Regions from separate parts of the Enterococcus sp. AMC1086 genome, predicted to be linked through region 2. Evidence: a T-box and tRNA genes for the amino acid it is inferred to sense, from the RefSeq annotation. Region 2 holds a T-box; the other holds one or more tRNA genes.
What was found. A T-box is a leader RNA that pairs with one kind of tRNA and senses whether it is charged. The one in region 2 lies ahead of tyrS (tyrosine--tRNA ligase), so its partner is inferred to be a tRNA-Tyr.
Positions count from the first base shown of each region.

Region 1 (12,425 bases), 710 kb from region 2:
TTGATAACGATCATACAAGTCATTCATCGTGGTACGCAATCCAAGTGGATCGATTTGCCAGCCCCATTCACTTGCTTCTAAATACGGATTTTTCACTGAGGCAAAGATATTTCCAGCTGTTTGTTCATTGATTGCCGGATCTGTTGATTGGACCCGTGATGAATAATAAGAGAATGAAATAAAATCAACGGTATGTTCCTTTAATAAGTCTAAATCGCCCTCTTCGATTGGTAATTCAATCCCTGCACGTTCTAATTCTTTCAACGCATACGCTGGATATTCTCCACGAGATTGGACATCGATAAAGAAGAAATTCTCACGATCTGCTTGACGAGCTGCCCAAACATCTTCTGGTTTACAAGTGTACGCATAGTTTGTACCAGCCGCTAACATACAGCCTACTTGGTTTTCGGGATCGACTTCATGTGCGATTTTGGTCGCAATGGCACTCGCCAATAATTCATGATGTGCAGCTTGGTATTTCACTTGTTCTTTGTTTTCCCCTTCTTCAAAATAAAGCCCTGCGCCCATAAATGGTGCATGTAAAATCATGTTGATTTCGTTGAACGTCAACCAGTATTTTACTAAGCCTTTGTAACGATTAAAGATGACATTGCATAGATTTTCATAAAACCCGACTAATTCACGACTGCGCCATGCACCATATTTTTCGACGAGATGCATCGGACAATCAAAATGTGTGATCGTTACAAGAGGCTCTATCCCGTGTTTATGGCATTCTTTGAACAACTCTTCATAGAACTTCAATCCTTCTTCATTCGGCTCTGTTTCGTCTCCTAGAGGGAAAATACGACTCCAGGCAATCGATAGACGATAGGTTTTAAAGCCCATTTCGCCAAATAACGCAATGTCTTCTTTATAACGGTGATACATGTCGATTGCATTTTGCGCTGGGTAAAAATGTTCGTCATCAAATTCAAACATCTTTTTCTCTCCAGTGATCACTGGAAAACGATCTGGTCCCACTGGCGCTAGATCTACGTTCGCTAAGCCTCGGCCGCCTTCATTATAGCCCCCTTCACATTGATTGGCCGCTGTTGCGCCGCCCCATAAAAAGTCTTTTCTAAATCCCATATCAAAAACCTCCAACAATTTATTTGAATAAAAGCCTACTTAACGAATGACTTTCATTACTTGCTCACCTGGTTTAGCTAAAGTTTTGGTTAATGTAATAATGTCACCAAAATCAGCTGAATTTGTTACAACAACGGGTGTAATTATATTATAGCCTTTTTCAATAATTTTATCTAAGTCAAATTCAATTAATTTATCACCTATTTCAATATTTTGTCCTTTATCAACAAAGTATTCATAGCCTTCACCATTTAATTGAACCGTATCGATGCCAATGTGTATCAATAACTCCACACCAGAGTCACTGGTTAAACCGATTGCATGTTTAGAATCAAAAATTGCTGTTACAATTCCAGAAACTGGCGCATAAACTGAACCTTCAACTGGTTTAACTGCAAAGCCTTTACCTAAAATTTCCTCTGAAAACATTCCATCTTCCACAGCTGTCAAGGCTACTACTTCACCTTTTATTGGTGTAACGACCTCTGTGAGAGTATTTGCTTCAGAAATAGAGTTCTCTTCCTTATTATCGATTGTAGTCTTTGGTATTTCTACGACTGGATCTTTATATAAAATGTATGAGACTACAAAAGAAATCACAATACTGATTGCAGCTCCGATACAAGCCATATATAAATGTTTCAAGGTATCATCTCCAATATAACTTGGAAGTGTCAATAAACCGGGTGAACCACCAGTAAAGTTCTTCACTCGAGTGATTCCCATAAACAAACCACCGATTCCGCCACCAATCATCGCAGCATATAAGGGCGTTTTATATTTCAAGTTGACACCGTACAATGCAGGTTCAGTAATTCCAAACAAACCTGTTAGACCTGCTGAAGCAGCTACCTGTTTGATTGAAGAGTTTTTACTTTTCACACCAACGGCTAAAGAAGCAGCTCCTTGTCCAAGGTTTGATGCTAACATACCTGGATAGATCACACTATCATATCCTGTTGTCATACGATTGTTAATCCCAATAGGTACTAAGCCATAGTGAGTTCCTGTAGCTACAAACAACGGTGTCAACGCGCCAATAATCGTTGGAACCAACCACGGACTAAAGCTCTCCAATGCTTTGATTCCATTTGAAATACCATCACTAATCAAATACCCAATTGGTCCCACCACTACTAACGAAACAGTACCGACAATTGCAATTGTAATCAATGGTTTACTAAAAAATTTAATTGCTTTAGGTGACACTTTATCTGCAATTGGCTCGACATAAGACATAAACCAAACGGCTAAAATAATTGGAATAACGGAGGAGCCATACGTTACTGCAGAAATTGGCAGTCCAAATAGATGAATACTTCCATCTCCAGTTTCTTTGATTGCATTGACCATCCCTACAAAGTTTGGATGGAGTAAAATTCCACCAACCATCATGGCTAAATACATATTAGTTTTAAATTTCTGTGCAGATGACGCTGCTAACAAAATAGGTAAAAAGTAAAAAGCAGAATCTGCCATAAAATCAATGATAATATAAGTCTGACCTGTTTTGTCGATCGCGTTAAAGACAACTAGAAGAGACAGAACAGCTTTTAACATACCGGCCGCCGTAATCGCTGGTAAGATTGGTGTAAAAATACCTGTAATCGTGTCGATAACTTTTGAAGCCGTACCACGTTCATCCTTCCCATTAGATTCGACTTGTTCTTCATCTAATGCGGGCACTTCTTTTAAAATTTCTTTATAAACACTTCCAACATCACTACCAATAATGACCTGATATTGTCCACCTTTTGAAACAACCCCCATCACGCCTGCTGTATTTTTCAATACCTCTGTTTCTGCTGTTCCTTCATTTTTCAAATTAAAGCGTAATCTAGTAGCACAATGAGTCAAACCCGTGATATTTTGTTTTCCACCGATTTTTTCAATAATTGTTTGTGCTAATTCTTGATAATTCATCGTTCATCCCCCTAATTTAATTACAAATCGAAATAAAATACATAAAAAAATACCTAAGAAACCTCTTATTTCAAAGAGATTTTCCCTAGGTATAGCCTGCTCTTTCGCAGTAACAATCCTTAATTGTTGGTTATTCTTCTGATATGGATGGTGAGATAGATCATCTCGTCCTCTTGTAATTCACGACCAAATTCTTTTCCAATGTACTCGCGTATTTTCAGTGCACAAAGATATTCTTCTTGATATTTTTCTTTTAACATAAATAAGAAACCTTCATCTTTGTCTTTATCCAATTCTATTCCACTAAATAAACGTTGAACAAAAAATTTCAAATGCGTAATAAATCGTTCATAATTTAGCGTGTATTCATCCAAATCAGTTTTATAATGATATTTAACGATATTAATGATTTTTTGAATGACTTTTGTCATTTCTGAAACTTGGCTGACCTGAGATAAATCTAGTTCTGCATTAACGATATGTAATGCAATAAAACCAGCTTCATCTTCTGGAAGCACTATATCCAGACGATTGGAAATAATAGTCAATGCTTCTTTTCCAATCAAATATTCATGATTGTAAAAACGCTTGATTTCCCAAAGCAGTGCGTTTCTAACAGGTAGACCGCTACTTTGTCGTTCGATTGCATAATCGATATGATCAGTTAGCGTAAGATAGATATTTTCATTCAGCTTTTTTCCTAAAGAAACTTTGGCAAATCCAATAATTTCATTAGCAACCTGTAAATGCTCTAAACGAACATTTGCTAACAGCTGCGTAAGCTTATTTGTATTTAAATCGGCATTGCTTGTATATATTTTTTCAATAAGAGAATCCTCAATAACATCGCCGATATTTTTTTTAAAGCCAATACCTTTGCCCATCACAAGTACTTCGTGACCGTCAGCATCAAGTGACTTCACAATATTATTATTGATTACTTTTTTTACTTCCATAATATCTCCTCAATGAGATTAGATCAGCTAGCTAATTAAATGTTAATAAAAGAAATAAAGTATAGCCTGAAAATTCAGTAACAATCTTGATTTCTCTTGTTATTAAAACATGAAAATAAAGCGTTGTCAACCAAGGAAAAATACAATCATTCGCTTTATAAAAAAATTTCTACTTATAAAATATTATTATTACTTAACGTAAGTCGGTAATTAATAAGAGCGATTTAATTTTTCAGTATTACTAACTTCTATCAATACATATACTTATTTTTTAGTGTTTCTAATATTAATAGTTAAATTTTATTTCTAAGTAATTTGTTATCTTTCCATGATGCTCTTTTACGGCTGCATTGTCTGGATATTTTTTAAATAGCCATTTTTCATATTTTTAAGAGTATTCATTTTATCAATTACTAAATAATCTTGATAGATTTGAAACCCAGCAACACCTAAAACATCTAACGATAAGGATGCTCCCCCAACTCTCCGAAAAGAAGTGTTTTACTAAAAAAAGAGTGAATCGATAGAAAAAATGAAGCCATATTACTCTCTATACCAAGTAATTTAACTTCAATCTCAGTTAAATATCAACGAATAAGATACAAAAATACAAAATTACTTCAAAATGTTTAAACAAAAAAAGAGCATTAACATAAGAATATGTTAATGCTTGGCATATACCGGCGGCCGGGGTCGAACCGGCACGATCGTGAGATCACAGGATTTTGAGTCCAGCGCGTCTGCCAATTCCGCCACGCCGGCATAAAATAATTTTTGCAAGGCGGTAACCGGATTTGAACCGGTGATGAAGGTTTTGCAGACCTCTGCCTTACCACTTGGCTATACCGCCATATTACAATTTAAACATTCTCAAAAAGAGAAAACTGGGGTAGCTGGATTCGAACCAACGCATGACAGGATCAAAACCTGTTGCCTTACCGCTTGGCTATACCCCAATAATTAAAATTAAAAGCTAAGGGCGACTGATGGGAATCGAACCCACGCGTGGCGGAACCACAATCCGCTGTGTTAACCACTTCACCACAATCGCCATAAAACATATGATAAAAATTAAAGCTAAGGGCGACTGATGGGGATCGAACCCACGCATGGCGGAACCACAATCCGCTGTGTTAACCACTTCACCACAATCGCCATAAACTTGCTAACAGGGATAGTAGGAATCGAACCCACAATGACGGTTTTGGAGACCGTAGTTATACCGTTTAACTATATCCCTACTAAATAATGGAGGAAAGTGGATTCGAACCACTGAACCCTAAGGAACGGATTTACAGTCCGTCGCGTTTAGCCACTTCGCTATTCCTCCAAATGGCGCAAGACAGAATCGAACTGCCGACACACGGAGCTTCAATCCGTTGCTCTACCAACTGAGCTACTGCGCCAAAAACTATAAACGGTCTGGACGGGACTCGAACCCGCGACCTCCTGCGTGACAGGCAGGCATTCTAACCAGCTGAACTACCAAACCGTAATTTAATGGAGGTTGACGGGATCGAACCGCCGACCCCCTGCTTGTAAGGCAGGTGCTCTCCCAGCTGAGCTAAACCTCCAAAAAATATAAATGACCCGTACGGGAATCGAACCCGTGATACCGCCGTGAAAGGGCGGTGTCTTAACCGCTTGACCAACGGGCCAATAAAGACTTAATACGGAGAGTAAGGGATTCGAACCCTTGAGACAGCGATAACCGTCTACATGATTTCCAATCATGCTCCTTCGGCCACTCGGACAACTCTCCAAAGTTAAAAGAAGCAAGCATACTCATAAAGCTTATATTAAGAAACTCCGGCAGTAGGACTCGAACCTACGACATCATGATTAACAGTCATGCGCTACTACCAACTGAGCTATGCCGGAATAATCAGCGTGGCGACGTCCTACTCTCACAAAGGGAAACCCTTCACTACAATCGGCGCTAAGAAGCTTAACTTCTGTGTTCGGCATGGGAACAGGTGTATCCTTCTTGCTATCGCCACCACACTGGGTGTTGTTGCTATTCAATTGAGTGATTATTCACTCAAAACTGGATTGAAGTTGTAATCAAACTGTCCGATCTACTTTTTTATTTCGTTTCTTTGGTTAAGTCCTCGACCGATTAGTATTGGTCCGCTCCGTACATCACTGCACTTCCACTTCCAACCTATCTACCTGATCATCTCTCAGGGGTCTTACTTTCTTAAAGAAATGGGAAATCTCATCTTGAGGTGGGCTTCACACTTAGATGCTTTCAGCGTTTATCCCTTCCCTACATAGCTACCCAGCAATGCCCTTGGCAGAACAACTGGTACACCAGCGGTAAGTCCATCCCGGTCCTCTCGTACTAAGGACAGCTCCTCTCAAATTTCCAACGCCCGCGACGGATAGGGACCGAACTGTCTCACGACGTTCTGAACCCAGCTCGCGTGCCGCTTTAATGGGCGAACAGCCCAACCCTTGGGACCGACTACAGCCCCAGGATGCGACGAGCCGACATCGAGGTGCCAAACCTCCCCGTCGATGTGGACTCTTGGGGGAGATAAGCCTGTTATCCCCAGGGTAGCTTTTATCCGTTGAGCGATGGCCCTTCCATGCGGAACCACCGGATCACTAAGCCCGACTTTCGTCCCTGCTCGACTTGTAAGTCTCGCAGTCAAGCTCCCTTCTGCCTTTACACTCTGCGAATGATTTCCAACCATTCTGAGGGAACCTTTGGGCGCCTCCGTTACTCTTTAGGAGGCGACCGCCCCAGTCAAACTGCCCACCTGACACTGTCTCCCACCACGATAAGTGGTGCGGGTTAGAGGGTTCATAACACAAGGGTAGTATCCCACCAGCGCCTCCACCGAAACTAGCGTTCCGGATTCATCGGCTCCTACCTATCCTGTACATGTGGTACAAACACTCAATATCAAGCTACAGTAAAGCTCCATGGGGTCTTTCCGTCCTGTCGCGGGTAACCTGCATCTTCACAGGTACTAAAATTTCACCGAGTCTCTCGTTGAGACAGTGCCCAAATCGTTACGCCTTTCGTGCGGGTCGGAACTTACCCGACAAGGAATTTCGCTACCTTAGGACCGTTATAGTTACGGCCGCCGTTTACTGGGGCTTCAATTCTGAGCTTCGCCGAAGCTAACCCATCCTCTTAACCTTCCAGCACCGGGCAGGCGTCAGCCCCTATACTTCATCTTTCGATTTTGCAGAGACCTGTGTTTTTGATAAACAGTCGCTTGGGCCTATTCACTGCGGCTGACCGAAGTCAGCACCCCTTCTCCCGAAGTTACGGGGTCATTTTGCCGAGTTCCTTAACGAGAGTTCGCTCGCTCACCTTAGGATACTCTCCTCGACTACCTGTGTCGGTTTACGGTACGGGCAGTTGTTTTCTCACTAGAAGCTTTTCTTGACAGTGTGACATCAGGAACTTCGGTACTATTATTTCCCTCCCCATCACAGCTTGTCCGTATAGAGTAAAGCATTTGACTCTACTCAAGACTTACTGCTTGGACATGCACTTCCAGTCGCATGCATTCCTTAGCCTCCTGCGTCCCTCCATTGCTCAAACAAAAACAACTGGTACAGGAATATCAACCTGTTGTCCATCGCCTACGCCTATCGGCCTCGGCTTAGGTCCCGACTAACCCTGGGCGGACGAGCCTTCCCCAGGAAACCTTAGTCATACGGTGGACGGGATTCTCACCCGTCTTTCGCTACTCATACCGGCATTCTCACTTCTAAGCGCTCCAGCCGTCCTCACGATCGACCTTCAACGCCCTTAGAACGCTCTCCTACCATCACACCAGAGGTGTGATCCACAGCTTCGGTAATATGTTTAGCCCCGGTACATTTTCGGCGCAGGGTCACTCGACTAGTGAGCTATTACGCACTCTTTAAATGGTGGCTGCTTCTGAGCCAACATCCTAGTTGTCTGTGCAACCCCACATCCTTTTCCACTTAACATATATTTTGGGACCTTAGCTGGTGGTCTGGGCTGTTTCCCTTTCGACTACGGATCTTATCACTCGCAGTCTGACTGCCGAATATGAATGAATGGCATTCGGAGTTTATCTGAATTCGGTAACCCGAGATGGGCCCCTAGTCCAAACAGTGCTCTACCTCCATCATTCTTAACTTCGACGCTAGCCCTAAAGCTATTTCGGAGAGAACCAGCTATCTCCAAGTTCGTTTGGAATTTCTCCGCTACCCACAGCTCATCCCCGCACTTTTCAACGTACGTGGGTTCGGTCCTCCAGTGCGTTTTACCACACCTTCAACCTGGCCATGGGTAGATCACATGGTTTCGGGTCTACGACTACATACTCATTCGCCCTATTCAGACTCGCTTTCGCTGCGGCTCCGGCTCTTCACCTTAACCTCGCATGCAATCGTAACTCGCCGGTTCATTCTACAAAAGGCACGCCATCACCCATTAACGGGCTTTGACTTGTTGTAGGCACACGGTTTCAGGATCTATTTCACTCCCCTTCCGGGGTGCTTTTCACCTTTCCCTCACGGTACTGGTTCACTATCGGTCATTAGGGAGTATTTAGCCTTGCGGGATGGTCCCCGCGGATTCCGACGGAATTTCTCGTGTTCCGCCGTACTCAGGATCCTCCTAGGTGTTGCCAACATTTCGTCTACGGGGCTATTACCCACTTTGGCGAACCTTTCCAGGTTCTTCGACTATCTTGACAGACTACCACATCGGAGTCCTACAACCCCAACAAGCAAGCTTGTTGGTTTGGGCTTTTCCCGTTTCGCTCGCCGCTACTCAGGGAATCGAATTTTCTTTCTCTTCCTGCAGGTACTTAGATGTTTCAGTTCTCTGCGTCTACCTCTATCCAGCTATGTATTCACTGAATAGTAACATCCTATAAAAGATGCTGGGTTTCCCCATTCGGAAATCTCTGGATCATAGCTCACTTACAGCTCCCCAAAGCATATCGGTGTTAGTCCCGTCCTTCATCGGCTCCTAATGCCAAGGCATCCACCGTGCGCCCTTATTCACTTAACCTTACGATCTTACGATCGGTTTTGTTTGGCTCGTTTCTCTAGCGATAGAGGCGTGACCAATAAAATAAGCTTCGAACTATTTTAATTAAAAAACTCATTCAACGCGGTGTTCTCGGTTTGTTTTGATTACTTTTATACTTCAATATCCAGTTTTCAATGAACAATAATTTAGTAACCCATTGGTTACTAATGGAGCCTAGCGGGATCGAACCGCTGACCTCCTGCGTGCAAAGCAGGCGCTCTCCCATCTGAGCTAAGGCCCCGTGGTACATATTAATTTAAGAGTAAACCTCTCAAAACTGAACAAAGTGTCGACGAATGTATAAGTTTCCGTAATATTCCTTAGAAAGGAGGTGATCCAGCCGCACCTTCCGATACGGCTACCTTGTTACGACTTCACCCCAATCATCTATCCCACCTTAGGCGGCTGGCTCCACAAGGGTTACCTCACCGACTTCGGGTGTTACAAACTTTCGTGGTGTGACGGGCGGTGTGTACAAGGCCCGGGAACGTATTCACCGCGGCGTGCTGATCCGCGATTACTAGCGATTCCGGCTTCATGTAGGCGAGTTGCAGCCTACAATCCGAACTGAGAGAAGCTTTAAGAGATTTGCATGACCTCGCGGCCTAGCGACTCGTTGTACTTCCCATTGTAGCACGTGTGTAGCCCAGGTCATAAGGGGCATGATGATTTGACGTCATCCCCACCTTCCTCCGGTTTGTCACCGGCAGTCTCGCTAGAGTGCCCAACTGAATGATGGCAACTAACAATAAGGGTTGCGCTCGTTGCGGGACTTAACCCAACATCTCACGACACGAGCTGACGACAACCATGCACCACCTGTCACTTTGTCCCCGAAGGGAAAGCTCTATCTCTAGAGTGGTCAAAGGATGTCAAGACCTGGTAAGGTTCTTCGCGTTGCTTCGAATTAAACCACATGCTCCACCGCTTGTGCGGGCCCCCGTCAATTCCTTTGAGTTTCAACCTTGCGGTCGTACTCCCCAGGCGGAGTGCTTAATGCGTTAGCTGCAGCACTGAAGGGCGGAAACCCTCCAACACTTAGCACTCATCGTTTACGGCGTGGACTACCAGGGTATCTAATCCTGTTTGCTCCCCACGCTTTCGAGCCTCAGCGTCAGTTACAGACCAGAGAGTCGCCTTCGCCACTGGTGTTCCTCCATATATCTACGCATTTCACCGCTACACATGGAATTCCACTCTCCTCTTCTGCACTCAAGTCTCCCAGTTTCCAATGACCCTCCCCGGTTGAGCCGGGGGCTTTCACATCAGACTTAAGAAACCGCCTGCGCTCGCTTTACGCCCAATAAATCCGGACAACGCTTGCCACCTACGTATTACCGCGGCTGCTGGCACGTAGTTAGCCGTGGCTTTCTGGTTAGATACCGTCAAGGTAAGAGCAGTTACTCTCCTACTTGTTCTTCTCTAACAACAGAGTTTTACGATCCGAAAACCTTCTTCACTCACGCGGCGTTGCTCGGTCAGACTTTCGTCCATTGCCGAAGATTCCCTACTGCTGCCTCCCGTAGGAGTCTGGGCCGTGTCTCAGTCCCAGTGTGGCCGATCACCCTCTCAGGTCGGCTATGCATCATGGCCTTGGTGAGCCGTTACCTCACCAACTAGCTAATGCACCGCGGGTCCATCCATCAGTGACACCCGAAAGCGTCTTTCAAGTCAGCACCATGCGGTGTCGACTATTATGCGGTATTAGCACCTGTTTCCAAGTGTTATCCCCCTCTGATGGGTAGGTTACCCACGTGTTACTCACCCGTCCGCCACTCTTCTTTTCAAATGAGTGCAAGCACTCGGTAGAAAAGAAGCGTTCGACTTGCATGTATTAGGCACGCCGCCAGCGTTCGTCCTGAGCCAGGATCAAACTCTCATAATAAAAGTTGAACACAATCCGAAGATTGTTAAGCTCATTTGGTTGCTAGCATATTGCTTCGCTTTGTTAAAAATTGTTGTTTGTTTTTACCGTTGTAAAAACAACCTACACATTTGGTTCGTCTTACTTTGTTCAGTTTTCAAAGGTCTACTGTGTTACCTCGCAGCAACTTTTATATCATATCAAATCTTCGATTCGATGTCAACACTTTTTTAAAAAAGTTTCAAAGTTTTCTCTGCTTGATGTTATCGAATGTTTCGCGACAACTTCATTAGTTTATCAGGTCGTTTGTTATTTGTCAACAACTTTCTTCCTAATTTTTCAAGTTTCTTTGTTGTTATTAATTAACAACTTTGTTATTCTATCATGATTGTATTCTTTTCGTCAAGAGGAAAAAAACATTTTTTCTCTTTCACCCAATTAACAAACATTCATTAGAACATTTATAAATATAACAATACTTATCATAAAATGCAACTAGAAAATGCCTGTTTTTTGATTCTTTTTTTCTTAGCGAACAAATTACTTGAACTTCATTTGAGCATTCGCTTTTTCTCTACTATTATGTGTTCTAATGATTAGATTATTCGGTTAAAAGATTAAAAAGAGCAGGAACATTTTTTCCTACTCTTCTCCTTCACTTTTTTTAACTATTGGAATATAGATTCTAAATATTGTTCCTTGATGAACAACACTTTCTGCGTCTATCTTTCCCTTATAATTTTCTACTAGCTGTTTAGCAATTGATAATCCTAATCCATTTCCGCCCTTGTTACGAGCTCGTGCTTTATCTACTCTATAGAAACGATTGAATATTTTATCTAAATCATCTTCTGGAATTCCTTCACCAAAATCTTGAATAGCAATTTCAAATTCACTTAATGTTTTTGAAATTGAAATATGAACCTCTTTTCGAGTCGTCGAATATTTTACTGCATTATCCAAAATAATGATTAGAAGCTGTTCGAAGTGATTTCGGTAAATACCCAATGTCACTTCATGCAATAAGTCATCATCTAGAGTAATAACAAAATCCGGATATAGAATTTTAAAATTGTTAAACACTTGATAGACGACTTGTTTAGCATTTGAGGTATGATTCGAATACTGCACATCAACTTGTTCTGCTCGCGATAGATCTAACATTTCTTGGACTAAGCTTTTCATCCGAACAATTTCTTGCAAACTTGCTTCTAGGGATTCATCCAAAATCTCGGGATCTTCTTTTCCCCAGCGATTTAATAAGCTTAAATGCCCTTCTATAATCGCAACTGGTGTACGTAATTCATGGGAAACATCTTCTACAAATTGCTCTTGTTGCTCAATGTATCGTCTCATGCGATCTAACATTTCATTAAATATTTCTGCGAGGTCTGCTAACTCATCATTAGAATGTATATCCGGCATATGGATATCCGATTGCGGATCTTTTCTAATTGTATCCATAGTATCTCGTAAAACTTTCACAGGTTTTAGGAAGTAAGAAGATAAAATAAACCCTAGTATGCTGCTCAAGATCAATGAGATGATTTCTAAT
Region 1 is NZ_CM177100.1:1,454,033-1,466,457, reverse strand. It holds gene AC4BC4_RS06845 (6-phospho-beta-glucosidase) at 1-1,095, opposite strand, end outside; gene AC4BC4_RS06840 (beta-glucoside-specific PTS transporter subunit IIABC) at 1,135-3,018, opposite strand; gene licT (BglG family transcription antiterminator LicT) at 3,138-3,974, opposite strand; tRNA gene AC4BC4_RS06830 (tRNA-Leu) at 4,653-4,736, opposite strand; tRNA gene AC4BC4_RS06825 (tRNA-Cys) at 4,754-4,824, opposite strand; tRNA gene AC4BC4_RS06820 (tRNA-Gln) at 4,859-4,930, opposite strand; tRNA gene AC4BC4_RS06815 (tRNA-His) at 4,953-5,025, opposite strand; tRNA gene AC4BC4_RS06810 (tRNA-His) at 5,057-5,129, opposite strand; tRNA gene AC4BC4_RS06805 (tRNA-Trp) at 5,144-5,214, opposite strand; tRNA gene AC4BC4_RS06800 (tRNA-Tyr) at 5,224-5,304, opposite strand; tRNA gene AC4BC4_RS06795 (tRNA-Phe) at 5,308-5,380, opposite strand; tRNA gene AC4BC4_RS06790 (tRNA-Asp) at 5,393-5,466, opposite strand; tRNA gene AC4BC4_RS06785 (tRNA-Val) at 5,476-5,548, opposite strand; tRNA gene AC4BC4_RS06780 (tRNA-Glu) at 5,561-5,632, opposite strand; tRNA gene AC4BC4_RS06775 (tRNA-Ser) at 5,648-5,736, opposite strand; tRNA gene AC4BC4_RS06770 (tRNA-Asn) at 5,782-5,855, opposite strand; rRNA gene rrf (5S ribosomal RNA) at 5,863-5,978, opposite strand; rRNA gene AC4BC4_RS06760 (23S ribosomal RNA) at 6,074-8,985, opposite strand; tRNA gene AC4BC4_RS06755 (tRNA-Ala) at 9,175-9,247, opposite strand; rRNA gene AC4BC4_RS06750 (16S ribosomal RNA) at 9,331-10,891, opposite strand; gene AC4BC4_RS06745 (HAMP domain-containing sensor histidine kinase) at 11,513-12,425, opposite strand, start outside.
Region 1: it encodes a tRNA-Tyr, which carries the amino acid that the T-box ahead of tyrS (tyrosine--tRNA ligase) is inferred to sense. The anticodon was not compared.

Region 2 (12,425 bases):
TGATCATGGATTATATGTACCAAACGTTAAAAATGCGAACACGAAGAGCATGTTTGCTATCGCTGATGAAATCAACGAAAAAGCAGCTCTTGCAATCGAAGGTAAATTAACAGGTGCGGATATGCGCGATGGCTCGATCACAATCAGTAATATCGGTTCAGTTGGCGGAGGCTGGTTCACACCAGTTATCAACTACCCGGAAGTTGCAATTTTAGGCGTAGGTACAATTGCTACTCAACCAGTTGTAAATGCAGACGGTGAAATCGTTGTTGGACGTGTTATGAAACTTTCAATGAGTTTTGACCACCGTATCGTTGATGGGGCAACTGCTCAAAAAGCAATGAACAACATCAAGCGTTTATTAGCTGATCCAGAATTATTATTAATGGAAGGATGATTATCACATGGTAGTAGGAGATTTCGCCATTGAATTAGATACAGTCGTAATTGGTTCAGGTCCTGGAGGATACGTTGCAGCGATTCGTGCTGCTGAAATGGGTCAAAAAGTTGCGATCATTGAACGTGAGTTTATCGGCGGTGTATGTTTGAACGTTGGATGTATTCCTTCTAAAGCATTGATCGCAGCTGGACATCACTATCAAGAATCACTAGATTCAACTATGTTTGGTGTAACAGCTAAAGGTGTTGAGCTAGACTTTACAAAAACACAAGAATGGAAAGACAACAAAGTTGTTAATACTTTGACAAGCGGTGTTGGTTTCCTTCTAAAAAAACATAAAATCGAAATTATTGAAGGAGAAGCTTTCTTCGTTGATGAAAACACATTACGCGTGATTCATCCGGATTCAGCTCAAACATACTCATTCAATAATGCAATCGTAGCAACAGGTTCTCGTCCAATCGAAATCCCAGGATTTAAATTTGCCGGACGTGTCTTAGATTCTACTGGCGGTTTGAGCTTGAAAGAAGTACCTAAGAAATTTGTTATTATCGGTGGCGGTGTTATCGGTGCGGAATTAGGTGGAGCATATGCGAATCTTGGTTCTGAAGTAACGATTTTAGAAGGTAGCCCTTCAATCTTACCAACGTATGAAAAAGACATGGTTAAACTAGTTACAGATGACTTCAAGAAGAAAAATGTAACAGTTGTAACAAAAGCAATGGCTAAAGAAGCAATCGACAATGGCGACAGCGTAACTGTAAAATATGAAGTAGACGGTAAAGAAGAATCTGTCACTGCTGACTATGTAATGGTAACAGTTGGACGTCGTCCAAACACAGATGATCTTGGTTTAGAACAAGCAGGTGTTGAAGTTGGCGAACGTGGTTTAGTTAAAGTGGACAAACAAGGTAGAACAAACGTATCAAATATCTTCGCTATTGGTGATATCGTACCTGGCGCTGCTCTTGCTCATAAAGCAAGCTACGAAGCGAAAATTGCGGCAGAAGCAATTTCTGGTAAAAAAGTAGAAGTTGACTACAAAGCAATGCCTGCTGTAGCCTTCACTGATCCAGAATTAGCAAGTGTTGGTATGACAATTGCTGAAGCCAAAGAAGCGGGATTAGAAGCAACTGCGTACAAATTCCCATTCGCTGGTAACGGTCGTGCTATTTCTTTAGGTAAAACTGAAGGATTTGTACGTTTGGTAACAACAAACGAAGACAATGTCATTATCGGAGCACAAATCGGCGGAGTTGGCGCAAGTGATATGATTTCTGAATTATCATTAGCAGTTGAATCTGGCATGAATGCTGAAGATATTGCATTAACGATCCATCCACACCCATCTTTAGGGGAAATTACTATGGATGCTTCTGAGTTGGCTTTAGGTTTGCCAATTCATATTTAAATAGCATATTTGTCACACAAAGAAAGACCGAGCTAGCCAAGCTCGGTCTTTTGTTTTTTGGGCTCTTTGTCAACTAATGTTGGTGAAGAAAATCCAAAGAATTAAATCAATTATTGTAAGGCCTAGAGGAAAATACCTCTAGGTTTTTCTATTTGGCTGAAAAAGAACGTTACCAAAGCATAAAGCAATTCTCAATTTAAAGTTATAAAAGTTACGAAACCCATACGCATTTCTCTTTAACACTTTGATATGGTTGTTCAAGCATTCCAATGGGCCATTGGAATAGGATAATTCTAGAGCATGCTTAATTTCATTTTGAACTTTCTTAAAGGTAGAAAAAACTGTTTGGTAATAGACGGGAAGTCCAGAACAATCTTGTTCTAATAGCGAGTGGAATCTTGTGTAGTCTCGTGTTTGTACCGCATAAAGAACGTTCTGATAACAGGTGTAACCAGATTTTAACTCCTCATCATATGCAAGGAGTCGATCAACGAGTTCTGTTTCTGTTAAATAGGTGCGGAAAGAAGGACGCCATTGGCGTTTTTCAAAATCGAGCTTCGATTGGTTCTTTTGAAGAAGTTTCCAGTACTTCTTCAAGTGTCGATATTTTTTTGCCTCTACAGTTCCTTTCTGGAGAAACAGATTCATTCGTTGAATGCGGTGTTTTAAAAAGGTTCGTCCAATGTGTTGGACAATGTGAAAGCGATCGAGAATAATCTGAGCCATAGGAAACAATTTTTTGACGAGAGAAAAATAAGGAGCGTACATATCACAAACGATATATTTTACACGTTCACGAACAGACAAAGAGAATCGTGAAAAATAACGTTGTAAAAAGGACAATTGACGGTTTTCAATGACATCAATTAACTGCTTTGTTTGACCATCCATCATGATAAAACTCATAGAAGCAGCGACCTGTTTAACCGATTTAAATTCATCAAAACAAAGGACTTCAGGCAAGGTCAGGCGATTGATTTTTTTCGGTTCATAAAATTGTTTCAAGACGCGATAGACAGAAGAAACAGAGACCTTCTTTTGACGCGCAATCTCACTCATAGACGTGACCTTTCTTAATCGATCGGCAATGGATAGCTTCACTTTCTTAGAAATCGAACACCCTTTTTGGATCAGACTTGTTTCAGCGACGAACGTTCTTTCACAGGAATAACAGAAGAAACGGCGTTTCTTCAAGCGTAAATACGTTTGATACTCAGACACATCGTTCATTAAAATAAGACAAGTCGTATAGCCCCAACGAATAATCTTTCCTTTTTCTTTCTCTCCACAATGAAGACAGGAGTGGGCTAAATAGTCTAATGTACCAGAAAATACCTGACAAATTCGTCCCTTAATGCGTTCTTTTTCTAAAGAATTTTCAGTAAAAGTAATGTTTAAGTCTAGAATATCTAAGGTATTTTTGATAAGATTGGTGTAAGACATCTTGATTTCCTCCTTTTAATTGGTTTTAGTCGACTTAATTCTAAAGGATATCGGGATGTCTTTTCTATTATTTTGCATTAAAAAAAGATGCCGGTGATTTCTCACCAACATCAGAAAGTATAGAGCCGTTTTTTGTTAAATAGAACGTATCTGGAACTATTTTTTATTTAATGGTTGGTGAATCATAATGACTATTTGCCTTATACTATTGATCGCATCTTCTTTGATTTGAAACGACAAAAATATTCCTATTATTTAGCAAGTATTTTCACTAAAGTGTATTGTTTTTTCCCTTTTCGAACAATAATAAATTTTCCATCAAAGCTATGATCTGCTGTAACGGTAAAGTCCAATTCTTTAATACGATCACCATTGATTGAAATTGCACCATTTGTGATATCTTCTCTAGCTTGGCGTTTAGAAGGTTCGATTCCAAGTTCAATCAACCAATCTACAAGATTTTGATCAAGCGATTCTGTTTCAATAGTAGGCATGTTTTTAAAACCTTCTTCAATTTGCTTGGAGGTTAGATTTTTTACGTTACCTGAAAATAATGCTTCTGAGATTGCTAGAGCATCATTTAAATCAGCTTCACTGTGAACAAACTTTGTCATTTCTGCTGCTAGTACGCGTTGTGCTTCACGTAAGTGTGGTTCCGTTTGGACTTTTACTTCTAGGGCATCAATTTCCTCTTTCGTTAAGAAGGTAAAGAATTTCAAGTATTTGATTACGTCGCGGTCGTCTTGGTTTACCCAGAATTGGTAGAATTCGTAAGGCGTTGTTTTTTCTGGATCAAGCCAAACTGCACCGCCAGCTGATTTACCAAATTTTGTTCCATCTGCTTTTAACATCAATGGAATTGTTAAACCAAAGGCTTTTGCATCCGCACCTTCTTTTTTACGAATCAAGTCTAAACCTGCTGTAATATTGCCCCATTGATCGGCGCCGCCAATTTGCATGCGGACATTATTATTTTGAAATAAGTGCAAAAAGTCCATTGATTGTAGGATTTGGTACGTGAATTCTGTAAAGGAAATTCCTGTTTCTAAACGGCTTGCTACGATATCTTTGGCAAGCATTGTGTTGATGTTGAAAAATTTACCATAATCTCTTAAGAAGTCTAAAAGAGTAAGATTGTGTGTCCAGTCATAGTTGTTTACTAATGTTAATGTATTGTCAGTATCTACAGCAAATAATTTTTCCATCTGTCTTGTTAAAGAGTCAACGTTATGTTGGATGGTGTCCATTGTCTGTAATTGACGTTCTGTTGTTCGTCCACTTGGATCACCGATTGTTCCGGTTGCGCCACCGATTAAAATAACAGGATGGTGTCCGAATGCTTGGAATCTTTTTAGCATCATAAATGGAATCAAATGCCCGATATGCATACTGTCTCCTGTAGGATCCACACCGCAATATAGTGAAATGCTCTCGGTCTCAACGTATTTTCGTAAACCTTCGCTATCTGTTTGTTGGTTGATGGCGTCACGCCATTCTAATTCATCAATAATGTTTTTCATTTCGCCTATTCCTCTCCTAAATAAAATAAAAAACGCCCCATAGGTTTTAGCCTATGGGACGAACTTCGCCGTGTTACCACCCAAATTGTACATGAAAAGATCATATACCTCTCAAATCTGTATCGTAGATAGACGCCTACTTACGGTAGGAAACTAAAAGTGTAATTCACAAAAATGTATATGCCAACTCTCACTAAATGCTGACTCTCTGAAAAAGGGACATTACTGCTACTTCGCTTTATTAAAGTTTGATATGTTATTTTGTAGCAATTTTACGACAAATAAGCCAACTTGTCAAATACTTCCTTGAGAGTCACGTTTACAAGTTTTGGTTTAGGCATTAATTCATCGGCCTAAACAATTTTATAAGCGTTGATTTAGCTATTTTTTAAACGAAAGCAGAGCAAAGGAATTATTTTTCTTTATTATTTTCTGGATCATATGTTATTTTTTCAGTGAAAGAATGGATGGGTTTGACCTTTAAGATATCTAAAAAGAAAGTAAAAATCGGGATACCGACAATCAATCCCCAAACACCAAACAATCGTTCACTGATCAATAAAATAACAAATGTATAAAAAATCGGTAATTCTGTTTTGCTGGACATAAATTTGGGATTCAATACGTAAGACTCAAATAAATGCACTACGATGATCACCACTAAAATATAAATTACATCGTTGATACCACCTTGTGAATAGGCGATGAAACTTAGCGGAATACAGGAGATAATCACTCCTGCAACGGGTATTAGACTCAAAAGAAAAATCATGATTGCTAAACTTGGCAATTGATGAAATCCAATCAAAGCCAAACAAATCGTTGTAATACTAGTATTAACAACAGCAATAAAGAATTGAGCTTCCATTACGACACCAAATGTATTTACAAACTTATCAGCAAAATAATAGATGTCTTGAAAAAACCAGTCGAAATCACTTTTTAAAAATAACTTAGAAAACTCAGTCATTTGTTTTTTCTCGATCATAAAAAAGAAACTTAGAACAAATGAAAGGACAAAGGAAATACCGATCGAACCAATGTCTTGAACATAACGTAAAATGGTACTCGCCCCATTTTGGATTTGTGACATTAAATTTGATTTCTCTAGATAGTCATCTATGATCATCAATAGTTGGTTATGATTATCTCCTGGATTTTTATAAAAATGGATCACCGAGTTATACATCTGAACTGTTTGATGGATAACAACTGGTACATACTTTGTAATAGCCAGATAGACTAAAAAAACAATTAAAGAATAGGTTGCTAAAACTAGTATGAGCGATGGGATTTTTAAAAAGCGCTGAACAAATTTCACGAAATGAAGCGCTAAAAACGTAAAAATAAATGTTAATAAAATCATTGTGATCATACTTCTAGCTAAAAATAAAACAAAAATAACAACACCCAAAACAAAAAAACGTCTTAATCGTTCGTTTTGAATAAATTTTTCATAAACCGACACAGACTTCACTCCTTTAAACTATGATTCGTTGTTTGTAATATCTTATATAACTATAATGCTTTTTTACATTTTTAGATAGTAGTTCTATCTATAATTCTAAAAAAAGAATTATTTTTACTCAGGCTCAAATTTAAAAAGGTGTTCCCCTTTACAAAATGAACGTATGTTCGTATAATTGGTTTTGAAATAAAACAAGGAGAGGAATGCTATGTTTTTTGATTATGAAAAAGAACCAAGAAGAGTGATTTTTTGCATTGATGTAAAATCATTTTACGCGTCAGTAGAATGTGTCGCTAGAGGTTTCAATCCAATTGAAAAAATGTTGGTAGTCATGAGTCATGCAGAAAATACGGGTGGTTTGGTTTTAGCTTCTTCTCCAAAAGCGAAAGAAGTACTGGGAATCACCAATGTGACACGAAAATATGATGTTCCAAACCATCCAGAATTGGTAATCGTCCCACCGCGAATGAATGAGTATATCAAGGAAAATATGAAAATCAATGAGATATATAAGAGCTATGTAGCAGATGAAGATCTACATATTTATTCGATTGATGAATCGTTTTTAGATGTGACCGCTAGTTGGAAATTATTTGGACGAACACCGGTAGAACTCGCACAGATCATCCAACAAAGAATCAAAAATGAAACAGGATTAGCGATCACAGTTGGAATAGGGGATAATCCCTTATTAGCAAAATTAGCGATGGATATTGAAGCTAAGCATAATCAGGAGCGCTTAGCCCAATGGCATTATGAGGATGTATCCGAAAAAGTTTGGACAATCGAAACGATGACCGATATGTGGGGGATTGGGAGTCGAATGGAGAAACGCTTAAATAATTTAGGGATTCGATCCGTTTATGATTTGGCACATGCTGATTTGAATAGTCTGAAAAGAAATTTAGGAATCATCGGTGAACAGCTTTATGCTCATGCACATGGTATCGACCGCAGCCGTTTATCGGAAAAATATATACCAGAAGAACGCTCTTATAATAATTCTCAAATTTTGATGCGAGATTATTTGCGACAAGAGGAGATCGAAGTTGTGATACGTGAAATGGCGGAACAAGTGGCGGCCAGACTTAGAAAGGCACATTGCCAGACAGAATGTGTGCATTTATCCATTGGTTTTTCAAGGACTGATAAGTCTTTAGGATCAGGATTTTCAAGACAAATGAAAGTTCCTTTAACAAATAGTAGTAAGCTGTTGATTGAGTATTGTTTAACAATATTCAGACAACATTGGCATGGAGAAGAAGTACGACATATTGGGATTACTTATACCAAATTGAATTATAATACTTATGTACAACTAGACTTATTTCATGAACCTGATGAACAGATCAAAGAGTTAGAGTTAGATCAGCTGATTGATGATATCCGGCAGCGATTTGGCTATGTTTCTTTAGTTCATGCGAGTTCAGTATCATCAGGCGGCACAGCAATTTCAAGAGCATCATTAGTCGGTGGGCATGCTGGAGGAATGGAGGGCTTACAATGAGCAAAGAGCGGGATTATTATTTTGAACAGTATCAAGATCGAAAAATGAAAAAGTGGGCAGGTTTTTATTTATCTGAACATACAGCAATCATTGAACAAGAGAAAAAAAGACAGCCAGCTGAAAAAAAAATTCAAATGAGTTGGACGGAAATCGATGAAGTTTTAGCTCAGGCTTTTCAAAGTCAAGCTGAAGTGAGGATTCAAAAAGAAGAACTGGATTGTGATGGGAACTACGGTGCAGACGTTATAGGAAGGATTCAAGGACATGATGCATTAGGGATTTATGTAGATGGGCATAAGATTGGCTATGATGAGATCCGCCATATCCAATTTCATAAAAAAAATAAGGCTTAGACATAACTCTACGAGTCATATCCAAGCCTTAAGGAATCAGAATAAACGCTTCTGTTCCAATTTTGTTTTAAGTTTAATGACGAGAGATAAAAAAGAATTGAACGAATGCTAAGAAAATCATCACGAATGCAATCAGTCCGCATATAATCAAATGACGGCGTTTGTGCATCATTACAATGGCAATAAACTCTCTTAAAAAAGCATTTGGTAGAAAGTAAAAGGCTGTTTTTGCTCCAAGTCCATCTGCGTTTAGATTCGCCATTTTCGCAAAAAGACCTGCACGAAACAGATGGAAATTGTTGGTTGTAAATAGTGCATGAAAATCTGTTCCACCAAAAACTGTTTCCATGATTTCTTTTGAAAATCTCATATTTTCTAAGGTGTTTTTTGAATTTGATTCAACTAAAATATCTTCTTCTGGAATTCCTTTTTCGATGGCGTAATCTTTCATTGCAATACTTTCAGCAACATGCTCATCATTCCCTTTACCACCAGACATAAGAATTTTGGGTGGACTTAATGTAGCATTGGCTTGGGCTTTATAAAATTGAATGGCCTTTTCGATTCGTTTGCCTAAAAGTGGCGGGACTGTTTTTCCATCGATCAATCCAGCCCCTAAAACGATGATAAAATCTTGATCATATTTAGGCTGATTAAATTGATAAATGACTGAAATCGTCAAAAAATTATAGAAAACAAAAGAAAAGTAGAACATTGAGAGTGGTAAGATACCAAATAATAGAGAGGCCCACTCAGGCAAAATTCGACTTGAATAATGATTAAAAATAAGAAAAGCCGTCAGACCAACTGCTAAAAGTAGTGTTAATAAGTTCGCTAATGAATGTCCTTCTTTGCGCATAACGACGATTGCATTCCAATACAAAAATACAACCAAGGCATAAAGTCCGATCAATATAAGTAGGAACAAAACAACGAGCGTAATTCCTGCTAAAACAATCAATAATGGATTGAGTGTTCTATAAAGCAAAGACCCCAAATAAGTCATACCAACAATTAGAAATAAGTTAAATAATAACCCATTTGTTAATCTACGTTTTTCTTTAAAATAACTAAAAAGAAAAAGCAGTAGAAAGCTTGATGGTAATAAGAAATAGTAGGTGTGAAGCTGAATTTCTAGGTAAATGACATACACGATAAAACAAATTGAGAACCAAAGTACTTCATAAAATTTCCAATCTTGATTCACCTTTTTTTTGCGCCACTTTGGGATCCAAAATACACCAATAAGATAAACAATGCCAATAATAATACTAAAATAATTCCCCATAATAGAACTCCTTCAATAAATGATTTCAATCTTAGTATAACGAAAAAGAAAGAAAAAAAATACTCTAACGTTTGTTTTTAGACGACTTAAAAATACTTGTATGAAAATAAGCATTCTTCAAACCAATAGAACAAAAGAATGCTTATTTTTTAATTATTCACATGAACGAACGGGGAATGTGATGAAAAAACTTGTTCCAAAACCTTCTATTGACTCTAATGAAAGGAACCATTCATACTTCGCAACTATTGAGTTTACTGCAAACAAACCAAGACCAGTCCCTTCATCAGCTGATTTCGTCGTGAAGAAGGGTTCAAATATTTTTTCTTGTAATGCTATGGGGATGCCAGGACCATTGTCAGAGATTTCCAATGTAACAAAACTGTCAATATGATTTATCCGATGGGTGTTTGTTCTCAGAAAATCAGTTGTCTCTTTTGAGGCAGGTCCGACAGTTACTTGAATTTTTTGTATATTGTCTTTATTGTTTTTTGTTGCTTGATAGGCATTGGTGATTAAGTTATAGATCAAATTTTGTAAATCAGTTTCTTCTAATTTAGTCGTTCCCAAATTATCTTGAATGGATAGCGTTAGTTGAACTTTCTTAGGAATGATTTCCCCAATCAAATGAGCGGCTACACCAATCGTAGCTGAAATGTCCATCCATTCTTGAACACTTTTTTGAGGTTTAGAAAAGTGCAATACATTTGAAGAGAGCTGTTTTCCTTTTTGGGCAGAATGTAAAATCTCTTCTAAATCTGCTTTCAATAAAGGATCGTCTCCGTGTTCCTCCAATAATAATTGTGTGTTGCCTATAATGGGGGTTAAAAAATTGTTCATGTCATGAACGATCGAAGTGGTTAATAAACCGACTGTTTCCATTTTATTTCGCTGGTAGAGTTCTAATTCAAGTTGATGCTGCATTTTTTGTTGTTTTTGCTTTTCGATCAATTGACGATTTTCTGCTTCGATCGTTTCTTTTTTTCTAAAATTATGAATAAAGAGCGAGCAGATAATGATCAATAGTAATAATAAAACGAGTAGAAAAGACAAGACGATCACAAAATTAATAATGGCATCATTTCGTTCATTATAATCGGCATTTATTGCAACAACCCAATGGGCAAGTCCGACATCGATCCATTCAAAGGCACTGATTTTTAAGACTTCTGTCGGCGTATCTTCATCCCACCAATAAGAGTTGTAGGTCAATTTTCCAGATGAATGGTTTAGCTGATATTTTTCCAATCGTTTTAAATCAGAATAATCAAAGTTCGGATAAAGTTTTTCTCGGCCGTTGATAATGTCTAAACCAACTTGCTCTTTTACAGGATGCATAATGACAGTCATTGACTGGTCTTTAATCATGGGATAGCCTTTATAGTCGACTTCAAAATCTTGCAGAAAATTCCTATAGAAAACGTCCAAATTTAGCGGTAAAATCAGATAACCATCGATAGTACCAGAAGCAGTTTTGATTTCTTGGTAAAAATTGACATAGGCTTTTTTGTCGATAAAATACGAATCACCATTTTGAACGGTCGGTTCGGCTAAAAGCTGTTTTAAAGACAAATCATGGCTAATGAATGGATGAATGGTCTTGATATCTGCAATGACTACTTGTTTTTTCTTAGAATCCCAATGAAAAGCGTATAAGGGGGTACCGTCAGGTTTCATATAAAAAAGTGCGTCAGCTTCATTGTTTAGTGATTCAAAAAATGTATTGAGAGAAGAAGAACTGTTTTTTAAGTAAGTTTCTGGATTATCACTATTTTTTAAATTGCCATCGATAGCTAGATAATTAAGTGCTTGGTGTCGATTTTTCATGGAAAGCTGAATCACTTTTCCAACATATTCTGTCGACTGTAATAAAAAGTCTTGTCCACTGGCAGTAGTTGTTTTGCGAATAACGGAAAAACCACGAACTGCAAAGAAAACGGATGCAACAATAAAAACGATCATTGCTGCGATCATGATGTTCACAATTCTATTTGTTCGTTTCATTGGTCTAGCTCCTTTTAAAAGTCTGTTCATATCATAACAAGTTCATGTTGAAATTTAAAGATAATTCCGCTATTGTATAGGTAACGTAAAAAGAATGTTGAGGTGTATACATTGCGGAATGAAAAAATTTTAGTAGTAGATGATGATCCTGCAATTCGCCGATTAATTTGGAAATCGCTTCAATCAACGGGATTATTGGTGTATCAAAGTGATACAATTGAACAAACCTTAGATATTATGGATCGAGTGACATTTCAATTATTTTTATTGGATGTTAGTTTAGAACATGAAAGTGACGGATATCATTTGGCTCAATTGATTCGAGAACGTCAACCATTGACACCGATCATATTTGTTAGTGGAAAAAAGAGTGAGTATGATATTATTAGTGGTTTAGAATCTGGTGGGGATGTTTATCTGCCTAAACCGTTTGCGCCAAATGTCTTACGAGCGCAAGTTATTAGTACATTGAATCGAACAGAGCAGCTATTGACCTTGAGTCAACAACGTGAAGAAACGATGTTGAGAGAAGGGATTTTTTCATTTGATAAAAACCAATATCAGTTTAGCAAAAATGGTGAAATTGTGAGCATGACGTCAAAGGAGATCATGATGATTTTGTTTTTTATGGAGAATCCGTATCAAGTATTTAGTAAAGAACAGATTTATGCGAATGTCTGGAGTAATGGAGATATGGATAAGAATCTAATCACTGTGTATATTAATTATCTAAGAAATAAAATCGAAGATGACCCCAAAAAACCAAAATATTTACAGACGGTTTGGGGAATTGGCTATCTGTTCAATCCGGAAGGAGAGGCCAAAGCGGGTGTTTAATAGCTATAATTATAAAACAGGTGGTGATCAATCGAGTCATCACCTGTTTTTTATTTATGTAAACCTTAAAATAAACCTTCCAATTTTCCTGAAAAGAAACTCAAAGCGACTAAATCAGCTGACCCACCAGGGCTGAGATTTTTTTTGATCAATTGCTGATCAAAAAGAAATAAAGCATCTTCTAGTTCTTTTTT
Region 2 is NZ_CM177100.1:2,165,887-2,178,311, reverse strand. It holds gene AC4BC4_RS10270 (dihydrolipoyllysine-residue acetyltransferase) at 1-397, shown strand, start outside; gene lpdA (dihydrolipoyl dehydrogenase) at 405-1,811, shown strand; gene AC4BC4_RS10260 (ISL3 family transposase) at 1,950-3,254, opposite strand; gene tyrS (tyrosine--tRNA ligase) at 3,506-4,774, opposite strand; T-box leader at 4,826-5,028, opposite strand; gene AC4BC4_RS10250 (AI-2E family transporter) at 5,187-6,242, opposite strand; gene AC4BC4_RS10245 (Y-family DNA polymerase) at 6,451-7,749, shown strand; gene AC4BC4_RS10240 (hypothetical protein) at 7,746-8,102, shown strand; gene AC4BC4_RS10235 (YdcF family protein) at 8,176-9,390, opposite strand; gene AC4BC4_RS10230 (ATP-binding protein) at 9,544-11,394, opposite strand; gene AC4BC4_RS10225 (response regulator transcription factor) at 11,506-12,231, shown strand; gene citG (triphosphoribosyl-dephospho-CoA synthase CitG) at 12,297-12,425, opposite strand, start outside.